DNA from 3 places in the Eionea flava genome. Region 1 is predicted to be linked to each of the others. Evidence: predicted binding sites of a transcription regulator. Region 1 holds the regulator's gene; each other region holds the start of a gene.
The links. The regulator LexA, encoded in region 1, represses DNA repair genes until DNA is damaged. The targets are predictions, from matches to a motif close to ACTGTNTNTANANACAGT.
Positions count from the first base shown of each region.

Region 2: ruvC (crossover junction endodeoxyribonuclease RuvC) is a predicted target of LexA. The motif match lies at 1,297-1,314, and genes of this name have one in related genera.
Region 3: uvrD (DNA helicase II) is a predicted target of LexA. The motif match lies at 2,084-2,101, and genes of this name have one in related genera.

Region 1 is NZ_AP036018.1:1,441,133-1,444,416, forward strand. Features, by position in the region: gene ACZ5O6_RS06335 (hypoxanthine-guanine phosphoribosyltransferase) at 1-235, opposite strand, end outside; gene nagZ (beta-N-acetylhexosaminidase) at 271-1,311, opposite strand; gene lexA (transcriptional repressor LexA) at 1,638-2,252, shown strand; gene ACZ5O6_RS06350 (hypothetical protein) at 2,334-2,804, shown strand; gene topA (type I DNA topoisomerase) at 2,924-3,284, opposite strand, start outside.
Region 2 is NZ_AP036018.1:759,440-762,723, reverse strand. Features, by position in the region: gene ruvB (Holliday junction branch migration DNA helicase RuvB) at 1-41, opposite strand, end outside; gene ruvA (Holliday junction branch migration protein RuvA) at 95-769, opposite strand; gene ruvC (crossover junction endodeoxyribonuclease RuvC) at 766-1,284, opposite strand; gene ACZ5O6_RS03480 (hypothetical protein) at 1,405-1,593, opposite strand; gene ACZ5O6_RS03475 (DNA-3-methyladenine glycosylase 2 family protein) at 1,906-3,284, shown strand, end outside.
Region 3 is NZ_AP036018.1:2,779,449-2,782,732, forward strand. Features, by position in the region: gene uvrD (DNA helicase II) at 1-2,019, opposite strand, end outside; gene ACZ5O6_RS12085 (methylated-DNA--[protein]-cysteine S-methyltransferase) at 2,155-2,652, opposite strand; gene ACZ5O6_RS12090 (SIS domain-containing protein) at 2,838-3,284, shown strand, end outside.

The sequences.
Region 1 (3,284 bases):
TCTCACCACCCGCAGTATGCTCGCCGTAACGTGTCGCATGGCAGTAATCTGCTTCTAATAAAAAAGCAAATTTGGGCAGCAAATGCCCCATAGTCACAACAGCACCATTCATCACACCGATAATAAGAGGATTTTTATCGATATAGTCTTGTGAAATAGTAAGAGCCATGGCGTCGAGCGCTTCATTAATTTGTCGAAGATTAAATAACTCTTCCGCCTCTTCTAATAAAGCCATAGATTTTTGCCTTTCTTTTCGCAGTAATAGAGTCATTATGATGCTGTACCGGTTGTCATTGCATTAAGAATGGCCGCGGTTTTTATATAGCGGCTATTAGTTTTTAAAGCGCTTACACTCCAACGCTTGAGGGCTTTCATCTTCATAATACGCTCTCGACTTTGCTCAACATGAGTTAAGGACTGATAGTTTTCAAGAGTGCCTAAAGTACTTAAAGCCCCCTCCCGGTTATTACAAACAAGCACCATGTCACAGCCAGCCTCTAACGCAGAAATAGCACGATCGCCATAGCTACCGGCAACAGCCGCTCCCTCCATAGTGAGATCATCACTAAATACCACACCATCAAAAGCTAGCTTTTGTCGTAAAACATTTTGTAGCCAGTGCGATGAAAAACCGACCGGATGTTTATCAACATTGGGGAAAATAACATGCGCAGGCATCACCGCTTGTAGCTGGGGTAATAAGTCCGCAAATGGAATCAAGTCATGGTGACAAATTTCATCCCAGCTGCGATTATCGATAGGTGAGACAAGATGGCTGTCACCGACTACACTGCCGTGCCCAGGAAAGTGTTTACCCGTCGTTGCCATCCCCGCATCTCTCATGCCACGCATCCAAGCACCGGCAAGCAATGTCACCTCTTCAGGTTTGGGAGAAAAAGAGCGGTCAGCAATAACATCGCACTGCTTATCGTCGACATCTAAAACCGGCGAAAAGCTAATATCTACCCCCACGGATAATAATTCAACAGCCATTAACCACCCACAATTCTCAACCAATGCTAATGCTGCTTGTGAATTCTTACGAAACAGTGGCAAAAAACGCTGCATCGCGGGTAAACGAGTAAAGCCTTCTTTAAAACGCTGTACACGCCCTCCTTCTTGATCGACAGCAATAAGAATATCCGGCCTGCATTGACGAATATCTTTGCTCAATGCTGCTATTTGTTCCGGTGATGAATAATTTCGAGAAAAGTAAATAACACCACCAACGAGAGGGTGCGCAAGTAAATTTTTATCATCACTAGTAAGTGCCGTTCCTTCAATATCAATAATGACTGGGCCAAGAGACATAAAAAACCATTTATTATTTTAGTGGAAAGGAAACATACGTTTCTGCATGCCTAGTGTCAACTGCAATAATAGAGGATTGTAAAGACAGCATTGGCGTTACAGACCGCAAACTGTCTCATACCAATCGGCAACATGTAACGGTTCATATAAAAAGTGCCCAAAGGATAAAAAAATAAAATATTTGCACCCCTGTATAAAACACTGTATAAAGCTAACTACTGTATAAAAAAACATGCACTCATTGATGATTTAGTGCTCAAAAGCATACTGAAATCAATAAGCGTATCGAATAACGGCCTCACAAAACTGTGAACTTGGAGCAACACATGATTAAGCTAACATCTCGACAAGAACAAGTGCTTATGTTGATCAAACAGAATATCGAAGAAACGGGTTACCCCCCTACCCGTGCTGAAATTGCGAAATCATTAGGGTTTAAGTCAGCTAATGCTGCGGAAGAGCATTTGCGAGCATTGGCTCGTAAAGGTGCCATTGAAATGGTGCCCGGTGCATCGCGTGGTATTCGTCTACCCGTAGACGAAACCGCAAACGATCCAGGCATTCCTATTGTTGGGCGGGTAGCAGCGGGTAGCCCCATCCTTGCGGAAGAACATGTGCAAGACCACTGCAGTATTCCTCGTGAGTTTTTTCAGCCGAGTGCCGACTATTTTTTAGAAGTTAACGGTGAAAGCATGATTGACGTCGGTATATTTGACGGAGACTTACTTGCTGTGCATCAAACACAACAAATCAGCAACGGACAGATTGTTGTTGCCCGTATCGGTGAAGAAGTAACAGTGAAACGGTTTCAACGAGAAAACAATAGCAAAATCGTCCACTTAATCGCAGAAAACCCTGAGTTTGAGCCCATCATTGTCGACTTAGAACAAGAGTCTTTCACTATCGAAGGATTAAGTGTTGGCGTTATCAGACGTAGTTAATCGTTAAACCTTATAGGATATTTGCCAAGGAGTGGGAAAAAGTACACAAAGCAGCCGGACATAATACAAGGCGGGAAACCCATGAATTTTGCAGCAGCAACACTAAACACATCGCCAGCTTTTACCCATACAGGCATTTATACTCAACATGTTAATAGCCAAACAGAAGGCGCTTATTCTCGCGGTCAACATAGAGCAATATCCGAAATTATTGTGCCGAATTTTACTGACAACCGCGTCATCACAAACTCGATTGTTGCTTCGCTAACTCAACAACCAAATAAACGATGGATCACATGGATAACCTCAGCGCGAATAGACAAGCAGCAACTGCTATCACTAGGAGCTAATGTTTCTTCTTTACGTATTGTGTACGTTGAAAACCGCGAAGATGCCCGCTGGATTATTTGGCAAGCATTATCACAAGGCACAAGTACACAAGTGATTGCTGAACAAGAATGCTTCTCCGCATCGGATGTATTAGCCATGGAAAGTGCGGCTCAACAAGGCAACTGCAATGGCGTGCTAGTCAGTATCGGACGAGGCAAATAATTGGCGACCTCGTCCAAATAACCTGCTTTTACCCATGATTCTATAGAAACAGCACGTTAACCCACAAAAAGCATCGTTAAGCACGCCTGCTTTTAGTCATTAACTTTATTGGTTAGAGCCTACTTTTTAGGCGCGGCCTTTTTCTTTACTGCGGCCTTCTTTTTAGGGCTTGCTTTCTTTTTAGGCGCAGCCTTACGCTTCACCGGTGCTGCTGTCGCCACCCATTTCCCGCCTTCATAGAAAGCCTTCCACCCGGTTGCCTTACCATCAATCTCTGACTGCACATACTGCTCTTTTGTTTTTCGACTGAAGCGTATTAACGTTGGGTTACCGGCATCGTCTTCCACCGGTGCAGAAAATAAGAAGGCATATTTAGGATCAATTTCGTCCTTATGAGGGATAATTTCTGAGACTAATGGCGCGCGAGTTTCTCTATTTTTGGGAAATTGACTGGCCGCAAGGAATAATCCACTCGCGCCG
Region 2 (3,284 bases), 680 kb from region 1:
GTAATAATACGCTCAGCGCGTAAGTCGTCTTTTTCTATCATGGCTAACGCTCGCTTTGTTCTTCATCCACTTTATTCATTATGAGTAAAGGCTATTACTGATGCACACTTTTTAACGACAAACGGATCAATGCTTCGCTGGTGGTTACCGGCTCGACTTTTTGCGCGGCGCTAATCATCTTAGCGGCTTGCGCTGGCTTGTAACCTAAAGCAATTAATGCACTTTCAGCATCAGCAATGACAACGCTAGGTAATACACTGGGGGCTGCAGAAGCTGAATCCGCTAATAAATCACCGGTAACCCCTTCGTTCTCATTAAATGTTTGAGCAGGCTGAACAATGGGTGCACGACTCATACCTTCTGATAAATCACCCAGCCGGTCTTTAACCTCGATAATCAATCGCTCCGCCGTTTTTTTACCCACACCCGGGACACGCACAAGTGCTGCGACATCATCGATTTGAACACACTGCACAAACTCATTCACCGGCATACCCGACAAAATAGCCAAAGCCATTTTAGGCCCAACCCCACTGACTTTAATTAACGTACGAAATAATAGACGCTCTTCCAGCGTATAAAAGGCGAATAATTGATGAGCATTTTCGCTCACGGAAAGGTGTGTATGTAATAACACTGGCTCGCCAAGAGCCGGTAACGGATAGAAGCTGGTCATAGGCGCTTGTACTTCGTAGCCGACACCCGCCACATCAATTAATAAATAAGGAGCCTGCTTTTCGAGTAGTTTTCCCGTTAGTCGTCCAATCACACCATACGCCCTCGTCTAAAATGTGTCGCCTGTGCAACAGCAACCATATGCTGATAGGTATTCGCATGGCAAAGTGCAACCGCTAGTGCATCGGCCGCATCTTCTTGCGGCATACCGGATAATTGTAATAATTGTTTTACCATATGTTGTACTTGCGTTTTATCAGCAGCACCATTACCCACCACCGATTGCTTCACCTTTTTTGCTTCGTACTCGGCCACTTCTAAATCATGACTTACTGCCGCTACAATAGCAGCTCCCCTTGCCTGCCCCAACTTAAGAGCTGAAGCAGCATTTTTAGCCATAAACACTTGTTCAATAGCGACCTGCTGCGGACAGTATTCTTCAATGACTTCGCAGACACTATGGTAAATGACCTTTAAACGCTCAGGTAATGTATCTTTTTTAAGACGTATAACACCACTAGCAACATATTCACAATGATTGCCAACACTATTAATAATGCCAAAGCCTGTTTTACAAGAACCGGGATCAATACCGAGAATTAGAGACAAAACACTCACCTTACTGTTTTTTTATCCAGTAGTGCAAGTATCCTGTGATCTCAAAGAAAGGTCAAGTCGAGAACGCTATCCAAACTGATAATGCCCAACAATTTATATAGGAAGCTCTGATTAACTTGCCAACCAATAGGCTAGAAAACCAACAACCGCCAAACACACAACAACAGCAGCCGTAATATCCGCGTTAACATCATCGCCATCTTTTTTAGATGCTTCTTTCAGTGCCGACTTTACATCAGACCAATCAGCATGATCATCTAGAGCGTTAATTACAGAAAGTGCGGTTTGTTTAACTGACATATGGTAAACCTTTTCATCTATCGTGGAGACAATGTTTGCCGTAAAGCACCTATTAACAATGCAACGTAAAAAACGCGAAGACACTCACCGCCTATTTAAGGAGAAGTTATATCTATATTGTAACCCTGTACTCCCCAATGAATACAAGTATTTGTGGTAAAAATATGCGTCTTGCCACACTAAACGTTCATTAAGTACCGATTGTGGCTAGCGCATCTCGCTAACACTATTTATTCTTGTATAGAATGGATTCCATATAAGATGGCATACAAAAATTAGCCCTCAACACACGATGCACTATAGAGTAAACCCATGCCGCTATTAGATTCGGAGATTTGCCGTAAAGCCCGCTTATCACGCGATGCAAGATTCGATGGACACTTTTTTACCGCAGTCAAAACCACCAAGATTTTTTGCCGTCCTATTTGTCCTGCAACATCGCCCAAAGAAGAGAATGTCACTTACTTTCGGTCGGCGGTAGAAGCTGCCAATGCAGGTTACCGACCCTGCTTACGCTGCCGACCCGATAGTGCACCGGGGTCACCCGCTTGGAAAGGAATAAATACCACCTTAGAACGAGCAATCACGCTAATTAATGGCGGCGCATTGCAACACGATAGCGTGGAGACTCTCGCCCAACGCCTAGGTGTTAGTGAGCGCTACGTCAGGAAGTTATTCGAGGCTCACTTGGGTATATCACCCAAAGCCTACGCCCTATATCAGCAATGTTTATTCGCCAAACAATTACTGCATCAAACACAACTCCCAATTACCGACATCGCGCTCGCGAGTGGCTTTAATAGCGTACGCCGCTTTAACGATTGCTTTAAGAAACAGATGCAACTCACCCCCTCCGCTATTCGCCGTAAAAAACAACGCGCTAGCCCATCGCATGCATGTCATACGATAACGCTAATACTCACTTATAGACCACCTTATCACTGGGAGCATATGCAGCGCTTTTTATCTCTGCGGGCAATTCCCAGTTTAGAATGGTGTGACTCGTCAAGTTACGGACGCACGTTTACATGGCTAAACACTTACGGATACTTTACCGCTCATCATAAACCCGAAAAACATCAATTTAGTGTCGAGATTACACTGAGCGATGTCAGTCACTTACGCGCTATCGTGAGTAATATTCGTCGCGTATTAGATATTGATGCAGATACGCAGGGCATTGAACGCGATTTAATCAATAGCCATGCCGGCACCATCGCCTCAGCATCAACTCAAAAAGCACAAAAACCAAAGACCAAAATGCCATCCGTTCTACTTGAGCCCGGTCTACGCTTACCTGGTGTATGGAGTATTTACGAAGCGGGTATTCGCGCTATATTAGGCCAACAAGTCTCAGTGGCCGCTGCGCACAAGCTAGTCGGGCAATTAGTTGATGTGCTAGGAGAAACAATAGACGATATCAATAACACCTCAGCCAAACGACTATTCCCAAAGCCTACAGCCATCGTTAATAGCGATTTAGACTTTTTTAAAATGCCGGGTTCAAGAAAGCAAACGCTACGCAACTTATCCACATACGCTATTGATCACCCCGACAATAACCAACCGGATAATTGGCAAACACTAAAAGGCATTGGCCCATGGACCATCAATTATGCGAAGCTTCGCGGCCAAAGTAATCCTGATATTTTTTTAGGCGGCGACCTCGGTATTAAAAAGGCACTAGCGCT
Region 3 (3,284 bases), 1.3 Mb from region 1:
AGTGGCTGGTTTTTTATAACCTAAAGGTCGTTGAATTTGTGTTTTTAAGCGTACTTCATTGATACACTGGCTGGGAATTTCTTTAACAAAACGTGACACGCGGTTAATATTTTCTGTGCCGTGCATACGGCGTGTTTCTGCATAGCTAATCGTCAATTTAACCATGGCTCGTGTAATACCAACGTAGCATAAACGGCGTTCTTCTTCTAAACGCTCAGGATCATCTGCAGACATCCGGTGTGGAAACAGATTCTCTTCAACACCGGCCATAAACACACGAGAAAATTCGAGCCCTTTAGCGGAGTGAAGCGTCATTAACTGTACCGCGTCATCAAACTCATCTGCTTGGCCATCACCCGCATCGAGAGATGCGCTATCTAGGAATTGAACCAACAGCGGTACATCTTCTGTGATGTCTTGATCGGTTTGTGTCGAAACATCATCAGGGTTAAACGCACGGCACGCATTGACCAGCTCATCTAAGTTCTCAGCACGTGCTTGACCCTTCTCGCCTTTTTCATTTTTATGAAAATCATAAAGCCCTGACTGATTAACGACTTGCTGGGCTTGCTCATCGAGGCTCTGCTCTTTTGTCTGTAATTGTAGTTGGCGAATCAGTTGTAAAAACGTGTTTACCGCGCCCGATGCGCGAGCGGTCAGTATTTTTTCATCGACCATGCGCTGCGCCGCAGCCCATAAAGAACAGCCTTCTTGGCGGGCAAACAGCCGCACTTGTTCAACCGTTTTACCACCAATACCTCTTGTGGGGGTATTGATCACTCGCTCAAAGGCCGTGTCATCATGGTTATTAACGAGTAGACGCAGATAGGCGAGGGCATTTTTTATTTCTAAACGATCATAGAAACGCTGACCGCCATAAATACGGTAGGCAATATGCTCTCGTAATAGGCCTTCTTCTAGCACCCGTGATTGCGCGTTAGAGCGATAGAGAATGGCAATGCTATCGTAGCGATTACCCGCCCGTACCCACTGCTCTATAGACTCCACAATAAAACGGGCTTCATCATGCTCATTAAAAGCCGCATAAAGGCTAATAGGTTCGCCATCGCCAGCATCGGTGCGTAATTCTTTGCCCAAACGGCCAAGGTTATTTTGAATAACACCATTAGCTGCTTCTAAAATTAAGCCCGTAGAGCGATAATTTTGTTCAAGTCGGACAGTTTGCGATTGCGCAAAATCATCTGTGAAACGCTGTATATTTTCTATCTTTGCACCACGCCACCCATAAATAGACTGATCATCGTCACCTACCGCTGTTACACAGCCTGTATTACCTGTCAGCACTCTAAGCCATGCGTATTGTATGGTGTTGGTATCTTGAAACTCATCAACAAGAATAAACGGGAAACGCTGTTGATAATGCTGCAATATGTCAGGGTTATTGAGTAATAGCTCGTGCGCACGTAACAGTAGCTCACCAAAATCTACTAGGCCACCGCTACGACAAATCTCTTCGTAGGCAGTGTAAATTTGCAGCATAGTCATTTCATAAGGATCACCTCCGGCTTGTATATACTGCGGACGTTGTCCTTCATCTTTCTGAGCATTGATGTAGGACTGCGCTTGGCGAGGCGGCCATTTCGTATCATCTAATTGCAAGGTTTGGCAGACGCGCTTGACTAAGCGCAGTTGATCATCGCTATCAAGAATTTGGAAATTTTGCGGTAAATCAAGCAACTTCCAATGCGCTTTTAACAATCGATGAGCAATACCATGAAACGTACCCACCCACATTGAGCGGCTATTACCCACCAACCGACCATCCAGCAACTCTTCTAAACGACCACGCATTTCACGGGCAGCCTTATTAGTAAACGTAACCGACATGATGGAATGGGGCGATACATTCTCGACCTGAATCAGCCAAGCAATTCTATGTACGAGCACACGCGTTTTACCGCTGCCCGCACCGGCTAAAATGAGTTGATTGCCAGCAGGAGCCGATACGGCTTCACGTTGTGCATCGTTTAACTGGTCTAAGAGATAAGAGACATCCATACTAAGCCTGAGGGTCAAATTTACGAGAATCAATGGAATAAAATTAAAAAGTTATTCTACCAATACTGTAAATTTATTCAGCCTTTTTATTATTCATAAACCCATGAAAATATAGTGAGCACTAACTCATATTTTTTAGACTAACGCTCGATGCTTGGCTTCATGCTCCAATAACCACGCTTTTGCGTCTACACCCCAGGCATAACCAGTTAGCGATCCATCTTTACCGATCACCCGGTGGCAGGGCACAATAATAGCAATAGGATTTCGGCCATTAGCAGCGCCGACCGCACGTACTGCTTTTGGATTATCAATACTATTAGCAATATCTTGATAAGACACCGACTCGCCAAAAGGAATCTGCGATAAGCACTGCCAAACTGCACGTTGAAAGTCCGTTCCTTTAGGGTCAAGTCGCACGGTAAATTGCTGTAACTGACCAGAAAAATATTCAGCTAGTTCTTTTTTTGCGTGGTTTGTATGCGAGTTAACAACGTTTTCGCCATCTGGAGAACCGTGTTTGCCAGACGGTGCTGGTTCGGTATCGATAAACACGAGACGGGTCAGCCCCTGATCAGAAGCTTCGATAAGCAATGTACCCAACGGCGAAGAATAGGTGTCAGTGAATAACATCGATAAGCCCTGTTTTAGTGAATCATATAAGTGATCATAACGTGTTAACACCCGAATGCTAGCCAACTTCGGTACTTAATGTTGAGCGAGACCGCTGAGAGCTGACACCATATAAAATATATCTTACCGATAGGTTTTTGTAGTTTACGTTGATTTTCTGTAGTTTTGCTACAAAAAGTGATTAAATGGCGATTATGAAACCCGCACTCCTTAGCCAGCATATCGCCAATACCATGGGACGACTACGTAAGTCTGAACGGAAAGTGGCAGAGTATATTCTTAATCACCAACAAGATGTGATCCACTTGCGAGTCATCGATGTGGCTAACCGCTCAGAAGTGAGCGAACCGACGGTCATTCGTTTTTGTCGTGCGATTGGCTGTAATGGCTTTCAAGATTTTAAACTCACGCTGGCTCAACAACTGGCATCTAGCCCCAGCTTTGGGCAAATTGCAGTCACTGACACAGACTCAACGGCCGACTTTTCTAAAAAAGTATTTGATGGCGCCATTGATACCTTATTGAATGTACGCGACAGTGTAGATATTGAACATCTACATCAGGCCGTAACGGCAATTACCGCATCTTCTCGTGTTGAATTTTTTGGCTTCGGCGCTTCGGGGGCTGTCGCT